DNA from 4 places in the Bacillus sp. Bwzl_19 genome. Region 4 is predicted to be linked to each of the others. Evidence: riboswitches for the same ligand, from Rfam matches in the RefSeq annotation. Region 4 holds a riboswitch; each other region holds the start of a gene.
What was found. Region 4 has a riboswitch for S-adenosylmethionine ahead of ACW5MY_RS05730 (bifunctional homocysteine S-methyltransferase/methylenetetrahydrofolate reductase). Riboswitches for the same ligand answer to the same signal wherever they lie in the genome.
Positions count from the first base shown of each region.

Region 1: linked by a shared signal. The riboswitch ahead of metE (5-methyltetrahydropteroyltriglutamate--homocysteine S-methyltransferase) and the one ahead of ACW5MY_RS05730 (bifunctional homocysteine S-methyltransferase/methylenetetrahydrofolate reductase) in region 4 are both predicted to bind S-adenosylmethionine.
Region 2: linked by a shared signal. The riboswitch ahead of metK (methionine adenosyltransferase) and the one ahead of ACW5MY_RS05730 (bifunctional homocysteine S-methyltransferase/methylenetetrahydrofolate reductase) in region 4 are both predicted to bind S-adenosylmethionine.
Region 3: linked by a shared signal. The riboswitch ahead of mtnW (2,3-diketo-5-methylthiopentyl-1-phosphate enolase) and the one ahead of ACW5MY_RS05730 (bifunctional homocysteine S-methyltransferase/methylenetetrahydrofolate reductase) in region 4 are both predicted to bind S-adenosylmethionine.

Region 1 is NZ_CM142729.1:1,374,542-1,379,083, reverse strand. It holds gene ACW5MY_RS07345 (energy-coupling factor transporter transmembrane component T family protein) at 1-374, shown strand, start outside; gene ACW5MY_RS07340 (STAS domain-containing protein) at 420-1,253, opposite strand; gene ACW5MY_RS07335 (S8 family peptidase) at 1,474-2,433, shown strand; SAM riboswitch class I at 2,574-2,728, shown strand; gene metE (5-methyltetrahydropteroyltriglutamate--homocysteine S-methyltransferase) at 2,812-4,542, shown strand, end outside.
Region 2 is NZ_CM142729.1:2,639,558-2,644,099, forward strand. It holds gene asnB (asparagine synthase (glutamine-hydrolyzing)) at 1-693, opposite strand, end outside; gene metK (methionine adenosyltransferase) at 837-2,039, opposite strand; SAM riboswitch class I at 2,209-2,347, opposite strand; gene pckA (phosphoenolpyruvate carboxykinase (ATP)) at 2,546-4,129, shown strand; gene ACW5MY_RS13970 (DUF2584 domain-containing protein) at 4,172-4,414, opposite strand; gene ACW5MY_RS13975 (alpha/beta hydrolase family protein) at 4,472-4,542, opposite strand, start outside.
Region 3 is NZ_CM142729.1:1,409,148-1,413,689, forward strand. It holds gene ACW5MY_RS07490 (carbon-nitrogen family hydrolase) at 1-42, opposite strand, end outside; gene ACW5MY_RS07495 (pyridoxal phosphate-dependent aminotransferase) at 135-1,331, shown strand; SAM riboswitch class I at 1,368-1,467, shown strand; gene mtnW (2,3-diketo-5-methylthiopentyl-1-phosphate enolase) at 1,549-2,763, shown strand; gene mtnX (2-hydroxy-3-keto-5-methylthiopentenyl-1-phosphate phosphatase) at 2,760-3,464, shown strand; gene ACW5MY_RS07510 (methylthioribulose 1-phosphate dehydratase) at 3,422-4,051, shown strand; gene ACW5MY_RS07515 (1,2-dihydroxy-3-keto-5-methylthiopentene dioxygenase) at 4,067-4,542, shown strand, end outside.
Region 4 is NZ_CM142729.1:1,093,942-1,098,483, forward strand. It holds gene ACW5MY_RS05725 (GNAT family N-acetyltransferase) at 1-186, opposite strand, end outside; gene ACW5MY_RS05730 (bifunctional homocysteine S-methyltransferase/methylenetetrahydrofolate reductase) at 271-2,112, opposite strand; SAM riboswitch class I at 2,202-2,324, opposite strand; gene ACW5MY_RS05735 (YajQ family cyclic di-GMP-binding protein) at 2,425-2,916, opposite strand; gene ACW5MY_RS05740 (CvfB family protein) at 3,016-3,912, shown strand; gene ACW5MY_RS05745 (BMP family lipoprotein) at 4,088-4,542, shown strand, end outside.

The sequences.
Region 1 (4,542 bases), 280 kb from region 4:
TGCTCAGTCTGATTCAGCAGTGTAAGCTCCCGCCGAAGCTTGCCTACGGCGTTATCGCCGGGTTCCGGTTTCTCCCTCTTCTGAAAGATGAAATCCTGATCATCCGGCAGGCGCACAGAATCAGAGGCGCGGCGTCTGATTCCGGGCTGAAAGGAAAGATCTCCGCCTTCAGACGCTTCACCATTCCGCTTTTGGCAGGCGCAATCAGAAAGGCGGAACGAACAGCGATCGCGATGGAGTCTAAAGGCTTTACGGGCAGCCGAAACCGCACATTTTACAGAACGGTTACTGTGCGCCGCGCCGATTGGTTCTTTTTCCTGCTCGTGCTTCTGTTATTCGGCGCGAGCTGTCTCGTTTCACTGTTGTTTTTATAAAAACAGGCCGCCGGAGTGATTCGGCAGCCTGTTTTGTTATGTATGTTACTGATGGTAATTAAGAGCCTGAGCGAGGTTGGATTTGATCGTAATATCTGAGAAATTAATACCGAGCTGTACGGCGGTTTGGGCAATTTCCGGCCTGATTCCGGATAAAGTGGACGTAACGCCGATCAGATTCAGCGCCTCAATTAATTTAAAAATCTGGTGCGCCACCATCGTATCGACAACGACTACGCCTGACAAGTCAATTAACAGATGCTCAATCAGCCGATCCGCACATGTGCTCAGCGTATTTTCCAGAATGAATTTGGCGCGCTCCGTGTCAATATCTCCGACAAGCGGCAGAAGCGCCGTCCGTTTGCTCAGTGTAATAACCGGCGAGCTTAACTCTAAAATCATTTCTCTTTGCGCATTCAGCTGCATTTTTGAATTATGCTCGGCATGATCGACAAACTTGTATATTGTAAAATCAAATACTTGGACAATTAAATCCTCCCATCTCTTCCTTTCTCCCTCAGCAAACGCGGATTCATGTTCATCGGCAAACGCGTCATAATAACTGATATACAGCCTCCGGTTTCTCATGAATTCACGGACAACGTACTGGACGGGAGTATCCAGATGCTTCTGGTCTTTCGCAAGCTCAATCACCCACTGCTCGAACTCTTCTAAAAATTCTTTTTCCGGCATGATATACATGTTATTAATATGCCGATAAAATTCTTTATCCTGCTCCTTCAGTTCTTCTCTGATGACGGGATTTGTCAAAGAATAAATTGAATTCGGATCCGAATCTTCCATCGTTTCGATCCAATCTTCCGCAATTTGATCAACCTGTCCTGAAAAATAGTCGTATAATGCTTCACTTATCTTCATACCTCTTCTCCTTTCCCATTTTCCAATTATAGCGTTACCGGGTGATGAATCAAAATGAAAGCTGTTAAACTATCCATTTATTTGAAATTTTTTAGTGCGATAGATTGCGCCTTTTTTATGAAAATGCTTCAAATGACTCTTTCCGCGCGGCAGGCTCTGCCATAAAATAGTAGCAACACCCTTGAATCCACTCGCAAGCATAAAAAAGGAGGGCTTTTTTATGAATGGTGAAATGCGGTTGATTCCTTATGTCACGGATGAGCAAATCATGGATGTGAACGAGCTTCCTGAGGGTATTAAAGTGATTAAGGCGCCAGAATTGTGGGCAAAAGGGTTTAAAGGCAAGGATATTAAAATCGCAGTGCTTGACACAGGCTGTGACGTTAATCATCCTGATTTGAAAGACCGGATTATCGGCGGGAAAAACTTCACCGATGATGACGGAGGCAAAGAAGACGCGTTTTCCGATTACAACGGACACGGGACACATGTTTCCGGAACGATTGCCGCCAATGATTCAAACGGCGGAATTTCGGGAGTTGCGCCGGAAGCGAGCCTTTTAATCGTGAAAGTTCTCGGCGGTCAAAACGGCAGCGGAAAATACGAATGGATCATTAACGGCATCAACTACGCTGTTGAACAAAAGGCTGATATCATTTCTATGTCACTCGGCGGGCCGAGCGATGTGCCTGAACTGAAAGAAGCCGTCACAAATGCGGTAAAAAGCGGTGTACTGGTCGTTTGCGCAGCAGGAAACGAAGGCGACGGAGACGAGCGGACAGAGGAACTGTCGTATCCGGCCGCTTACAACGAAGTAATTGCCGTCGGATCAGTCTCAGTCGCGCGAAAATCGTCAGAATTTTCAAACGTAAATAAAGAGATTGACCTGGTGGCTCCCGGCGAAAACATTCTCTCCACCCTTCCCAACCATAAATACGGGAAGCTGACGGGCACTTCGATGGCCGCCCCGCATGTGAGCGGAGCGCTTGCCTTAATAAAAGGGCTTGAACAGGCCTCGTTTCAGCGGACGCTTTCTGAGGCAGAAGTTTACGCCCAACTTGTGCGGCGGACCCTTCCCTTGGATATCGCCAAAACATTGGCCGGGAACGGATTTCTGTATTTAGACGCGCCTGATGTGCTGATGGAAAAAGCCGAACAGGCACAGCTGCTGTCTTTCTGATATGTTTCTCATATAATGATTGATCAGCTTGTCACATCATCAATTTTTTAAAATGTGAGATTTTCTATTGACAGTGATCTGAATAAGCTGATAAGATAACCAACAAATGATGTAACTTTTCAAAAAAATTGAAATATTTTCTCTTATCGAGAGTTGGGCGAGGGATTGGCCTTTTGACCCCAACAGCAACCGACCGTAATTCCATTGTGAAATGGGGCGCGTGATTTTTGCGCCGAGACGATTGTCTCTTAAGGCACGGTGCTAATTCCATCAGACGTGATCTGAGAGATAAGAGAGGCTTACATTTTGATGTTAAAGCCTCTTTCTCTCATGAGAAAGAGGCTTTTTTGTTACATCTCACTTAAAGGAGGAGACTTAATGACAACTATTAAAACTTCGAATCTTGGTTTTCCGAGAATCGGCTTGAACAGAGAATGGAAAAAAGCGCTTGAAGCTTATTGGAAAGGAAAAACTGATAAAGAAACGTTTCTTAAAGAGCTTGACGGTTTATTCTTATCAGCTGTCAAAACACAGCTTGACCAAAATATTGATATTGTGCCGGTCTCTGATTTCACCCATTATGACCATGTGCTCGATACAGCCGTCAGCTTTAACTGGATTCCGAAAAGATTCCGCAGCATTACGGACCCCATTGATACATATTTCGCGATTGCCCGCGGTGTAAAAGACGCCGTTTCCAGTGAAATGACGAAATGGTTTAATACCAACTACCATTACATCGTTCCTGAATATGACGAAAGCATTGAATTCCGTCTGACGAGAAACAAACAGCTTGACGACTACCGCCGGATCAAAGAAGAATTCGGAGTGGAAACGAAACCCGTCATTGTCGGTCCGTACACATTTGTCACGCTTGCGAAAGGTTACGAAGAATCAGAAGCAAAAGCGATTCAAAAGCGCCTTGTCCCTCTTTATGTTCAGCTGCTGAAAGAGCTTGAAGCAGAAGGCGTCAAATGGGTTCAGATTGATGAGCCAGCCCTTGTGACAGCTTCTTCTGAAGATGTCCGCGCCGCAAAAGAACTCTATGAATCGATCACAAAAGAGCTTTCAGGGCTGAACGTCCTTTTACAGACATACTTTGATTCGGTCGATGCGTATGAAGAACTTGTTTCTTATCCTGTACAGGGAATCGGGCTTGATTTCGTGCATGATAAAGGCAGAAACCTGGAGCAATTGAAAAAACACGGCTTCCCGAAAGATAAAGTGCTGGCAGCGGGTGTGATTGACGGCCGCAATATTTGGAAAATCGATGCTGAAGAACGCCTTGATGCGACTCTTGATATCCTCAGCCACGCTGACATAGAGGAATTATGGATTCAGCCTTCAAGCAGCCTTCTGCACGTCCCGGTGGCAAAACACCCTGACGAACATCTTGAAAAAGATCTGCTGAACGGCCTGTCATACGCTAAAGAAAAGTTGGCGGAACTCGGTGTCTTAAAAGAAGGCCTCCTGTCCGGCAAAGCGGCCGTCAGTGCGCAGATCGAAGAGTCCAAAGCGGCACTGAAAGCACTGAAAGCTTTCGCAACAGGGGCGAACTCAGCTCAAAAAGAAGAACTGAATCAGCTGACGGAAAAAGATTTCTCCCGTCCTGCAAGCTTTGAGGAACGATTGGCGCTGCAAAATGAATCACTCGGTCTTCCCCTTCTGCCGACGACGACAATCGGAAGCTTCCCTCAATCTGCTGAAGTGCGGAGCGCACGCCAAAAATGGCGAAAAAAAGAGTGGACGGACGAACAATACCAAGCCTTTATTAATGCGGAAACGAAGCGCTGGGTTGACATTCAGGAAGAAATCGGGTTAGATGTGCTCGTTCACGGAGAATTTGAACGGACGGACATGGTAGAATACTTCGGTGAAAAACTGGCCGGATTCGCCTTTACGAAATATGCATGGGTGCAGTCTTACGGTTCACGCTGCGTACGTCCGCCTGTCATTTTCGGAGATGTCGAATTTATCGAACCGATGACGGTAAAAGATACGCTCTACGCCCAATCGCTGACGGAAAAGCATATGAAAGGCATGCTGACTGGACCTGTCACCATTTTAAACTGGTCATTCCCGCGCGTGGATATTTCAAGAAAAGAAATC
Region 2 (4,542 bases), 1.5 Mb from region 4:
CTGAACGGGCTTAAAGTTCGCTTTGAAATACGTTTTAAACGCGATATCGCCTTCCGGGCGGATCGTAAACTGGCTGCCCGGCTCGACTTTTTTCACTTCAGCGTCAAGCGTGCTCGGTTCAGGAACGAATTGGAAAGACATATATTGCTGTAAAGAAGCTGTATCAAGATCAATACCGTTTTGAGCGGCCATTAAACTTTTTCTTTCAGAAGCAAAATACACTTTGTCCCCGATGGTTGTGTAATACAGCGGTTTAATTCCGAACGGGTCTCTCGCGCCGTACATGACACGGTCAGCTTTGTTCCAGATTAAAAACGCAAACATTCCGCGAAGCTTTGAAGCAGCTTCTTCTTTATAATGGCGGTATGTCGCAAGGAGCACCTCGGTATCGGAATCTGTATTGAACTTGTAGCCTTTCGCTTCAAGCTCTTCTCTCAATTCAATGTAGTTATAGATTTCGCCGTTAAAAATGATCCAATATTTTTCGTCTTCATATGATAAAGGCTGTCCGCCGTTTTCTACGTCAATAATACTGAGCCGTCTGAAGCCGAAACCGACGTGCTCGTCATGATAATACCCATCGCTGTCAGGACCGCGGTGAACGATCATTTGATTCATTTGTTTGATTAGCTCTTCTTGATCTGCGGTTTGAGTTAATGGATGCTTATTAAAAACACCGACAAATCCACACATAGTATAGCCTCCATAAGTGTAATTTTCTAATTGGACCCCCTTTTTATAGACGCTTTGTTACGCCATTGGTTTCACGCTATGTAAAAAATCAGCATGGCAGCATCTGCAAAAAGGGAAAGCCGCTTAAGTAAGCGGCTATAAAATTATTCTCCTAGTGCTTCTTTGCGAAGCGCATCCGCCTTGTCAGTACGCTCCCAAGGAAGATCCACATCATGGCGTCCGAAGTGGCCGTAAGCAGCAGTCTGCTTATAGATCGGGCGGCGCAAATCAAGCATTTTAATAATGCCGGCAGGTCTCAGGTCGAAGTTATTCCGTACGACTTCGATCAGTTTCTCTTCAGAAGCTTTTCCTGTATCAAACGTATTGATGGAAATAGAAACAGGCTGTGCCACGCCGATTGCGTATGCAAGCTGCACTTCACAAGAATCAGCAAGGCCTGCTGCCACGATGTTTTTCGCTACGTATCTCGCAGCGTATGCCGCTGAACGGTCTACCTTCGTCGCATCCTTACCGGAGAACGCGCCGCCGCCGTGGCGTGCATATCCGCCGTATGTGTCAACGATGATTTTACGGCCTGTAAGCCCCGCATCACCTTGCGGACCGCCGATTACGAAACGTCCCGTAGGGTTGATGAAGTATTTTGTCTCTTCATCGATCAGTTCCTCAGGCACGACAGGGTTAATGACATGCTCTTTCAGATTGCGCTGAATCTGCTCAAGCGTAATTTCCGGATGGTGCTGAGTTGAGATGACGATCGCATCGATGCGGACAGGTTTGTTGTTTTCATCATATTCAACGGTAACTTGCGTTTTTCCGTCAGGGCGAAGGTACGGAAGAATGTCTTCTTTGCGGACTTCGCTCAGACGGCGGGCTAATTTATGCGCCAGTGAGATCGGAAGCGGCATAAGCTCTTTCGTTTCGTTACACGCATAACCGAACATCAGACCTTGGTCCCCCGCTCCGATCGCTTCGATTTCAGCGTCGCTCATTGTGCCTTCACGCGCTTCAAGAGCCTGATCGACACCCATCGCGATATCCGCAGACTGTTCATCAATTGATGTTAAAACAGCGCAAGTCTCCGCATCAAATCCGTATTTAGCCCGTGTGTAGCCGATTTCTTTAATCGTTTCACGGACTGTTTTCGGAATGTCAACGTATGTTGATGTTGTAATCTCTCCGCTTACCAGCACAAGACCTGTTGTTACAGACGTTTCGCAGGCTACGCGCGCGTTCGGGTCATTTTTTAAAATCTCATCTAAGATACTGTCAGAAATTTGGTCACAGATTTTATCCGGATGACCCTCGGTAACAGATTCAGATGTAAATAGTCGACGGTTTTTACTCATTTACTTTTCCTCCTGAAAAAAGATCTTTTGCAAGACCTTTTCATATGATACGGAACTCGCTCCCTCTTAATACAATGTCATACTATATCAGAGAATGTTAATTGGCATATTTTATGAAATAAAAAAACCTTTTCCACTCGAGGAAAGGGTTTGGTCTGTGTGCCTTTCACTCTTATCGCTCAAGGAAATATTAAACCTTGCATCAGGTTAGCACCTTGGTTTCCCACAGTGTTTTCACCTGCTTTTTTACAGAGAAACCGGTTGCTGGGCTTCATCGGGCCTGTCCCTCCGCCAGCTCGGGATAAGAGTATCCGCTCAATGAAATATCTTATCGTAAAAGGGCGGAAAGTGTCAATATGAATTAAAGCGATTACGCGCCTTTATTTCGGGAAGCAATGGAAAAAACACAAACAAAAAATAATAAATAGTATAGACTATTTTTATATATATGTTATACTAATTCCACATTCAGCGAAATACAAATAAACCGGCAAAGGAAGGTTTTTATGAAATTAGTTGATTTAACCGCAGATCTTCAAGCGTTACTCGCAAGTCCGAATGTGCATCATAATTTATCAGCTCCAAAACTTACTGAAAAAGTGATCAGCCGAAATGAAGGAACGCTGACATCAACAGGCGCCGTACGCGCCACTACCGGCGCATATACGGGCCGATCACCTAAAGATAAATTTATCGTTCGTGAAAAAAGCACAGAAAATCAAATTGATTGGGGCGCGGTGAACCAGCCCATTTCTGAAGAAGCGTTTGAAAAGCTGTACGCCAAAGTCGTCAGCTACTTAAAACAGAGAGATGAACTGTTTGTTTTTGAAGGATTCGCAGGCGCAGATGAAAAATACAGACTGCCGATTACAGTCGTAAATGAATTTGCGTGGCATAATTTATTCGCGCGCCAGCTGTTTATCAGACCGGAGACGAATGAAAAAGATCCGCAAGCACAGCCGTTTACCATTCTTTCAGCTCCGCATTTTAAAGCTGATCCGGAAACGGACGGCACGCATTCTGAAACATTTATTATTGTATCCTTCGAAAAGCGCGTCATTTTAATCGGCGGCACCGAGTACGCCGGAGAAATGAAAAAATCAATATTCTCGATTATGAACTTTCTGCTCCCGCAGCAGGATATTCTGCCGATGCACTGCTCAGCCAACGTCGGTGAAAAAGGCGATGTCGCCCTGTTTTTCGGTCTTTCCGGCACTGGGAAAACGACGCTTTCAGCCGATGCGGACCGGAAACTGATCGGCGATGACGAGCACGGCTGGTCTGATTCCGGCGTTTTTAACATTGAAGGCGGATGTTACGCTAAATGTATAAATCTGAGCGAAGAAAAAGAACCGCAGATTTTTCACGCGATCCGCTTCGGGTCTGTTCTTGAGAATGTTGTGCTTGATGAGAAAACGGGTGAGGCGGATTACGACAATTCCTTCTACACGGAAAACACAAGAGCCGCATATCCGATTGAGATGATCGGCAATATCGTGCAGCCTAGCATTGCCGGCCACCCGCAGGCGATCGTCTTTTTAACGGCGGATGCATTCGGTGTGCTCCCTCCGATCAGCAAACTGACGAAGGAGCAGGCGATGTATCATTTCTTAAGCGGGTACACCAGCAAACTTGCCGGAACCGAACGCGGTGTGACATCTCCGCAAACGACTTTTTCCACGTGCTTCGGTTCACCGTTCCTGCCGCTTCCGGCTCACGTATATGCCGAAATGCTCGGGAAGAAAATCGACGAACACGGCGTTCAAGTCTTTCTGGTCAACACAGGCTGGACCGGCGGAGGGTACGGAGTCGGAGAGCGGATGAAACTTTCGTATACAAGAGCGATGGTCAAAGCCGCAATTGACGGCACGCTTGATCAGACAGACATGACAGCAGACAGCATTTTCGGTCTGCACAGCCCCGTTCATGTTCCGGGCGTTCCGGATGAGGTTCTTCAGCCTGAAAACACATGGAGCGATAAAAAAGCATACAACGAAAAAGCGCTGTTTTTAGCCAATGAGTTCAAAGAAAACTTTAAAAAGTTTTCCCATGCAGACTCCATTGCCAAAGCCGGCGGACCTCTCGTTTAACCAAAAAAGCCAAGGGCGTATATGCCCTCGGCTTTTGTTTTTTCAATTTGTCGAATGAAGCGAAGTGAGTCTGTATGTAATGCTTGTCCGGCCGTTCGCCCACTCGAGCTTTTGGACTTCACCCGTGCCGGATTTCTCGCCGTTTTTTGTTTTGCGCACGTCCATCGGAATATCGAGAGGATAGACCCGATAGCCCTCTTTCTCTAATAAAAAGATATTTTCCTCTATCCGTTTTTCATTGCCTTTAGTCACAATCATAGTATTAAATTCTACAGGCATTCCCAAAATGAAAATCCCCTTTCATTCTCTTTTTCTATATTATCATATCATAAATCCGGCATCTTACCTTGTCTTCATCCATTCCGCCAGACGCCGGACAATGCGTCTGTTTTCCTGCGGGGGAAAATAATGCG
Region 3 (4,542 bases), 320 kb from region 4:
GTATGAAATATCAAATTGCAAACAAGAAACGGTCCATTTCATTTTTTCAACACCCCAAGTTTCTCTTTACTTTTTTTATTTAACCATATATGATGATGGACTATCATTTCAAGAAATTTTTAGAAGGTGAAAATATGAACTTTGAAATCTCTGATGTACTCAAACAGCTGCCGGAACAATTTTTCGCATCATTGGTGCAAAAAGTGAATCAAAAGCTGAAAGAAGGCAAAGACGTCATCAATTTGGGACAGGGGAACCCCGATCAACCGACGCCTCAGCATATCGTTGAGGAAATGAAGCGCGCCGTCGAAAGGCCGGAAAATCATAAATACTCATCCTTCCGGGGCGCTTACAGCTTCAAAAAAGCAGCCGCTGAATTTTATGAAAGGGAGTACGGGGTTACGCTTGATCCGGAAACGGAAGTGGCCGTGCTGTTCGGAGGCAAGGCGGGACTTGTAGAGCTTCCGCAATGTCTTTTGAACCCGGGAGATACAATTCTTGTGCCTGATCCCGGATATCCTGATTACTGGTCGGGTGTCGCCCTTGCGAAAGCGAAAATGGAAATGATGCCGCTGACGGAAGATAGAGGGTTTCTCCCTGATTACAGCGCAATTCCTGAAAAGGTGCAGAATGAGGCGAAGCTGCTGTATCTCAATTATCCGAATAATCCGACCGGTGCTGTGGCGACAGAGGCGTTTTTTGAGGAAACGGTCAGCTTTGCAAAACAAAACGGCATTTGTGTCGTACATGATTTCGCATACGGAGCAGTCGGCTACGACGGGCATAAACCGCTGAGCTTTTTGCAGACGGAAGGTGCAAAAGAGACAGGAATTGAAATCTATACCTTGTCAAAAACTTATAACATGGCGGGCTGGCGTGTCGGATTTGCCGCCGGAAACGCGTCTGTTATCGAAGCGATCAACCTTTATCAGGATCATATGTTTGTCAGCCTGTTTCCCGCCGCGCAGCAGGCGGCGGCAGCAGCTCTTTTAGCTGATCAGGCGTGCGTCGCAGCGCAAAATGACAGATATGAGTCGAGACGAAATGCATGGATTGCAGCATGCCGCGATATCGGCTGGGATGTCACGGCTCCCGCGGGCTCTTTTTTTGCATGGCTCCCGGTGCCGGACGGTTATACATCACAGTCGTTTTCAGATCTGCTGCTGGAAAAAGCAAATGTCGCGGTCGCAGCCGGAAACGGGTTCGGAAAATGGGGGGAGGGCTATATCAGAGTCGGTCTTCTGACAAGTGAAGAAAGACTTAAAGAGGCTGCGGAACGGATCGGGAAACTCAATCTTTTCACCCGAAAAAGCATTGACATATCAAAATAACAATGCGATAATTCAAAATACTTTATAAAATCATTATTCTTATCAAGAGCAGGCAGAGGGACGAGCCCGATGAAGCCCGGCAACCGACTGTTAAAGCACGGTGCTAATTCTTGCAGCAGGAGCTGAGAGATAAGATTCGGACATAACACGAAGCCTCTTTCTGCTCATACGGAAGAGGTTTTTTTATGTTTTTCGAAAGAAAGAGAGGCGTTCACGCATGAGCGAAGTATTGGCAACATATCTTCTGACGGACACAACAGATAGTGAAAAGCGGGCGGAACAGATTGCAGCGGGGCTGACGGTAGGTTCCTGGACAGATCTGCCCCTTGTGAAGCAGGAACAGCTCAGAAAGCATAAAGGCCGGGTCGTAAAAGTTGAGGAGAAAGAAGGAACCCCGGAAAACGAAAAACAGGCCGTCATCACCATCGCCTATCCTGAGGCGAACTTCTCAAGAGACATACCCGCCGTCCTGACGACTGTATTCGGAAAGCTGTCACTGGACGGAAAAATAAAATTGACTGATCTTGAGTTTTCCGAAGGGTTTAAACGCTCTCTTCCCGGGCCGAAGTTCGGCATATACGGCATCCGCAAACTGCTGGGCGAATTTGAAAGACCGCTTTTGATGAGCATATTTAAAGGGGTGATCGGACGGGATCTCCGTGACATTAAAGAACAGCTCAGACAGCAGGCGCTCGGCGGCGTGGATCTTATTAAAGACGACGAAATTTTCTTTGAAAATGAGCTGGCTCCGTTTGAAACCCGCATTATTGAAGGAAAACAAGTCCTGAAGGAAACCCGGGAGGAGACGGGGCATAAAACGCTGTATGCCGTGAACCTGACGGGGAGAACTGCTGAATTGCGGGATAAAGCGAGACGCGCGGCGGAGCTCGGGGCGGACGCCCTCTTGCTGAATGTGTTCGCCTACGGTTTGGATGTGATGCAAAGCCTTGCGGAAGACGGTGAAATCCCGCTTCCGATTATGGCGCATCCGGCAGTCAGCGGCGCATTCACATCATCTCCCGTTTACGGTTTATCGCATGCGCTTTTGCTCGGCAAGCTGAACCGCTATTGCGGCGCTGATTTCAGTTTATTTCCGTCACCTTACGGATCTGTTGCACTGCCGAAGGAGTCGGCGCTTGCGATTCACGATGAATGTGTAAAAGACGATGTCTTTCATCCCTCGTTTGCCGTCCCGTCAGCAGGCATTCATCCCGGCATGGTGCCGTTTTTGATGCGTGATTTCGGCATTGATCACATCATAAATGCGGGCGGAGGCGTTCACGGCCATCCGAACGGAGCAGAGGGCGGCGGCAAAGCGTTCCGCGCTATCATTGATGCGGTGCTTGAAGCCCAGCCGATTGAAGAAAAAGCCGCGTCGTGCAAAGATCTTCAGCTCGCATTAGACAAATGGGGAAGGGTGGAAGCCGTATGACCCGCACACCGCTGATTATTTGTGATTTCGACGGAACGGTTACCATGAACGACAACATTGTCAGTATGATGAAAGAATTCGCGCCTCCTGAGTGGCTTGAATTAAAAGACGGTGTTCTGTCTAAAAGCCTATCAATTCAGGAAGGAGTCGGCCGGATGTTCGGGCTGCTGCCGAGTAGCTTAAAAGAAGAGCTGACTGATTTTATCCTGAAGGATGCGAAATTAAGGGACGGCTTTTTGGATTTTGTCTCGTTTGTCCGGTCAAACGATCTCCCGTTTTATATCGTAAGCGGGGGAATGGACTTTTTTGTGCATCCGCTTTTGGAAGGCATCGTAGAAAAGGAGCGGATTTTCTGTAATCATGCATCCTTTGACAATGAATATATTCATATCAATTGGCCGCACGCCTGTGACGGCGGCTGCACGAATCAATGCGGCTGCTGCAAACCGTCAGTGATCCGAAAGCTGTCCGATCAGCAGAATTTTCTCATTATGATCGGTGATTCGGTCACGGACCTCGAGGCTGCAAAATTATCCGATATGTGCTTTGCAAGGGATTATCTTTTGACTGAATGCGAAGAACTCGGTCTTCGGCATCTGCCTTTTCAAGATTTTCATGAGGTGAAAACAGGCATCGAAAACATCGGGGAGGTGCAGGCATGGCTGCAAAAGAAGAACGCTGGCGCGAACTTGCCGAGGTAAAGCGCGAGCTGGCTGAAAGAGACTGGTTTCCGGCAACGAGCGGAAATCTTTCCATTAAAGTATCCGACGGGCCGCTGACTTTTCTCGTTACGGCAAGCGGCAAAGACAAACGAAAAGAAACAGACGAAGATTTTCTCTTAGTCGATGAGAACGGGAGGCCCGCTGAGACCGGCCATTCCTTAAAACCCTCGGCAGAAACGCTTCTCCATACTTACTTATACAAAAAGACAGACGCGGGCTGCTGTCTGCATGTCCATACCGTTAATAATAATGTCATTTCAGAGCTCTACGGAGATGAAAAACAAATCACCTTTCAGGGGCAGGAGATTATTAAGGCGCTCGGATTGTGGGAGGAAAACGCGTCGGTGACCGTTCCGATCATTGACAATCCGGCGCACATCCCGGCATTGGCCGAAAGTTTCGTGCGCCATGCAGACACCGAATCAGGCGCGGTATTAATCCGCAATCACGGCATTACGGCATGGGGGCGGACCGCGTTTGAGGCGAAAAGGGTGCTGGAAGCCTATGAATTTTTATTCGGCTGTCACATCAAGCTTCTGTCACTTCGGCCGCAGCTCGTAAAATAAAAGGAGGAATGCAAAATGGCGACAATCAGAATTCATGATGAAAAGAATACGATCATTGAAAATCAGGAAGAAGTAGCGCGCTTTTTAGACGAACAAGAGGTAATCTATGAGCAGTGGGACATTGAAAAACTTCCGCCTGAGCTTTCGGAGAAATATGATGTAACCGAAGCTGAAAAAGATCGGATTCTCGCGGCATTTGACAAGGAGATTCAGGATATTTCAGCCCGGCGCGGCTATCAGTCTCAGGATGTCATTTCTTTATCAGACTCAACGCCGAATCTAGATGAATTATTGAAAAATTTCCAAAGAGAACATCACCACACGGATGATGAAGTCCGCTTTATTGTCAGCGGGCATGGCATCTTCGTCATTCAAGGCAAAGACGGCACTTTTTTTGACGTCCGTTTAAATCCGGGGGATTTGATTTCGGTTCCGGAGAACATCCGCCACTACTTTACGCTTCAGGAAGACCGCAGGGTCGTCGCAATCCG
Region 4 (4,542 bases):
CTGCTGAGACTGCGGATAGAAAGAAGCGATGCTGATCAATTGTCCGTCGTAAAAACCTCCGAGATGAAAAGCTCCTTTTACGCTGTCCTGATCATATTTACAATCCTCTATCGTCTGATGGGGGCGCAGCACGCTGTGTCTGATCGCGTACGTGTCTTCTGCGGTGATGGGTTTTACTTCAACCATAAAAAAAATCCTCCTTTGCTTGATTCTTTTTCTGTATCGTACCATGAAAAAGCCGCCTGTCATATCAGGCGGCTTGTTTTCACATCAATGCAAATATACATCAGCCCGTTTTTCATCCTTTTGCTTAATATAAGCTGCGAGTTCTGACGTCAAATCAGAACGGAGAAACGGGGTGATTAAATAGATTCCGTTAAACAGTTCGCACGCCGTGTCAAGAAGCGACTTGGCGATGGCAAGGCCCTCGGCTTTCTGCTTCCGCTTATCTTCACCGGCCTGCGCCATTTTTTCCCGGATGCTGTCTGACAGCTTAATGCCCGGTATTTCATGATGAATGAACTCTGCGTTGCGGCTGCTCGTTAACGGCATAATGCCGATATACACCGGCGTTTTGAGATGCTTCGTTTCATGATGAATGTCAATGAGCTGCTGCTCTGAGTAAACAGGCTGAGACACGAAGTAGTCGGCTCCGCACTCGATTTTTTTCTCCAGCCGTTTTACCGCCTTATCAAGATGGCGGACATTCGGATTGAATGCCCCGGCTACGGAAAAGTTCGTTTTCTTGCCGAGCGGTTTCCCTGATAAAGAAATGCCCTCGTTGAATTGCTTAATCAGCCTGATCAAGTCAAAGGACGTCAAATCATAGACGGAGGTAGCTCCCGGAAAGTCGCCGATTTTTGAAGGATCGCCCGTGATGGCTAAAATGTCGGTGAGCCCGAGCGTATCCAGCCCCATTAAATGTGACTGAAGGCCGATGATATTGCGGTCTCTGCATGTAATGTGGACGAGAGAACGGATATCAAGGCGCTCTTTCAGTAATGAACCGCAGGCTGCATTGCTGATCCTCGGTGTCGCCAATGAATTGTCGGCGAGCGTCAGCGCTTCTATGCCGGTTTCCTTTAATTCAGCCGCCGCTTTCAGAAATTTGCCAAAATTCAATTTTTTCGGCGGATCAAGCTCTACGATGATTGACCGTTTTTGCGCGGCGATTTCGTCTAAACCCGGATCGGTCCGTTCATCCCGGACTGAGATGACTTCTTCTTCCCGTCTGATTTTCACTTCTTTATCAGTAACGGGTGAAAGTCCGTGGACCGCATCAGCCATGGCTCTGATGTGGTTGGGCGTTGTGCCGCAGCAGCCTCCGATAATGCGCGCGCCCTGAGTGCGGAATTGTATGGCGCTCTCCCGGAAATAGGCATCGTCCGTATCATAAACAAGCCGGCCTCCTTCTAAAGACGGAAGGCTGCTGTTCGGATAGACCGATAAATAAGCGTCACGGAAAATAGGCACTTCGGTAAGGGCTTCAATCATGTGGTACGGGCCGAGCCGGCAATTGATTCCCGTTATATCAGCGCCGAGGCCGGCAATTGATCTGAGCGCTTCCCGAAGCGGTGTTCCGTCCTGCAGCACGCCCTGTTCGTGCATGGAAACGTTCAGCATGATCGGGAGTTCCGTTTCTTTTCTGGCGATCTTCAGCACTTCGCGCGCTTCTTCTAAATCATAGTATGTTTCCAAGAGCAGGCCGTCCGGCTCCTCGTGAAGCAGTAAATAAAGCTGCTCCCGAAAGCTGCGTTTAATCTCCTCAAGGCTGTAGGCGTTTTTGTTGAAGGTGCGGATGCCGCCCATCGTTCCCAAAACATAAGCGCCGTCTGAGGAAGCGCGCGCGATTCTGACCGCCTCCTGATTGATTCTTTTCGTGTCATCTTCAAGTCCGTATCTTGAGAGCTTAATAAAATTCGCGCCGTACGTGTTTGTTTGAACGATGTCTGCCCCGGCTTCCACGTAAGCCTTATGTATCCGCTTGATTTCCTCGGGCTTTGAGACGTTCAGTTCCTCAAAACATCTGTCAATGCCGTAGGAATAAAGGAGAGTGCCCATCGCGCCGTCCCCGATTAATATCCGTTCTTCCAAGTCTTGTAATAGTCCCATTGTTTGCCTCCTTCATCACATTCAGCAAGGAAAAAAGAGAAATAAAAAAAGTCTTCTTAAGAAGAAGACTTTGTGATCATTTGTCTCTCTTCTTATCTTCCAAGCTGTTTATTAGCTTGCTGGATTTAGCACCTTGGTCATGGTTTGGGTAAACCATTACACCGGTTGCTGAAGCGTCGTCGGGCCAGTCCCTCGGCTTCTCTTGATAAGAACGTTCATTTAATTGTCATGGGTTTCCAAAACTTAACTGTGAAAATCCCTTTCTCCAAATTTACCGAAAATAGAGACAATAATCAATAGGAATCACATAATTTATCTAAAATTAATAAATTGAACATCAATCGGCAGGTCTGCACCGCGGACGGCTGCAATAATCTGCTGCAGATCATCTTTATTTTTTCCGGTGACGCGCACTTGGTCGTCCTGAATCTGCGACTTTACTTTCAAGCCGGAGTTTTTAATCACTGCATTGATTTTTTTTGCGTTGTCTTTATCAATGCCCTGTACAAGCTTCGCGCGCTGGCGCACTGTGCCTCCCGAGGCATTTTCAATTTTGCCGTATTCAATGTTTTTCGTCGGCACATCCCGTTTGATCAGCTTGCCGCTCAGCACATCTTTGAGCTGATTCAATTTAAACTCGTCATCTGAAATCAGGACAAGTTCTTCCTTTTCTAAACTCACATCGCTTTTAGATCCTTTAAAGTCATAGCGCGTGCCGATTTCTTTCAGCGTCATCTGAATCGCATTCTGAACTTCGGGAAATTCAACTTTTGATACGATATTAAAAGAACTTTCTTTTGCCATGAGAAAACCTCCTATAACATTTCACTTATGAGTTGATTATAGTAGAATAAAGAGAAATGTCCAACAGCATAAAGCATGAATTTGTGTGAATTGGAAAAAATGGGAAAAACATCAGCCTCATACGGGCGAAGCAGGAAGGACGATAACATGAGACCAGGGCAGCAGCTCACGCTTAGTATAGATCACCAAACCGATTTCGGTTATTTTTTAACTGACGGCGAGGATACGGTTCTTTTACATAACAGTGAAATCACAGAGGATATCGAAGACAGAGATGAAGTGGACGTATTTATTTACGTCGACCATCAGGAAAGGCTCGCGGCGACGATGAAAAAGCCGCTCATCAGCTTTTATGATTACGGATGGGTGGAAGTGACGGATCAAGTGGAGGATATGGGCGTATTCGTCGACGTCGGTCTGTCAAAAGACGCGCTCGTCGCAACGGAGCATCTGCCCCCGTATAAATCCGTCTGGCCGCAAAAAGGCGACAGACTGTATTGCATGCTTAAGGTGACAAACCGCGGGCGCATGTTTGCCAAGCCGGCGCCGGAGGACATCATCAGCGAATTATTTACAGATGCAGGCGAAGAGATGATGAATAAAGAACTGACGGGAACGGTGTACAGGCTGATTGCATCAGGCTCTTTCATTATTACAGATGAAGGCATCCGCGGGTTTATTCACTCTTCGGAAAGAAAAGAAGAGCCGAGACTCGGCAGCCGTGTGACAGGGCGTGTCATCGAGGTGAAGGAAGACGGCTCTGTCAACATGTCGCTGCTGCCGAGAAAGCAGGACGCGCTTTCTGTTGACGCTGAAGAGATTTTGACCTATCTGAGATCAAGAAACGGCGCGATGCCATACGGAGACAAAAGCCATCCTGACGATATTCGCGAACGGTTCAATTTAAGCAAAGCCGCCTTTAAGCGGGCGCTCGGCCACCTGATGAAAAACGGCAAGGTATATCAGGAAGACGGCTGGACATACGAAAAACAATAAATTTTCTGCAAAAACATCGGTGAACAAAACCGATGTTTTTTATTTCCTTCAAAACCACAATATTCCTGATTTTCTTTGTTTTCATGTTTGTTTTCAAAAAAATAAATATTTTATTGAAATAAAATATTCTGACACGCAGACCGATATATAGAAAAAACCGCAAAGGAGAGTTTCAATGAAAAAAATGGTGATATTTGCGGCTGTTCTGCTGATCGCACTCGGTGCGGCCGGATGTGCAAACAGCCAATCAGACGAAACGGCCGGCCGTGAGGCGAAAAAAATCGGGATGATGCTGACGGACAACGGACTTGGCGACCAGTCCTTTAATGATTCTGGTTTTCAAGGCTTAATGAAAGCAAGAGACGAGCTCGGCATCACATTTGACTACAGAGAAATAAAGGATACCGGTACATATGAAAAAGGACTGACTCAACTTGTAAAAGAAGGAAATGATCTTGTTGTGGCACTCGGCTACAGCATGCAGCCGGATTTAGAAAAGGTCGCTAAAAAATATCCGAACCAGCAGTTTGTGCTGATTGATTCAGTGTCAGAACTGAAAAACGTCACCTCCGTTACCTTTAAAGAAGATGAGGGAAGCTATTTAGCAGGAGCACTGGCGGCCCTGACAAC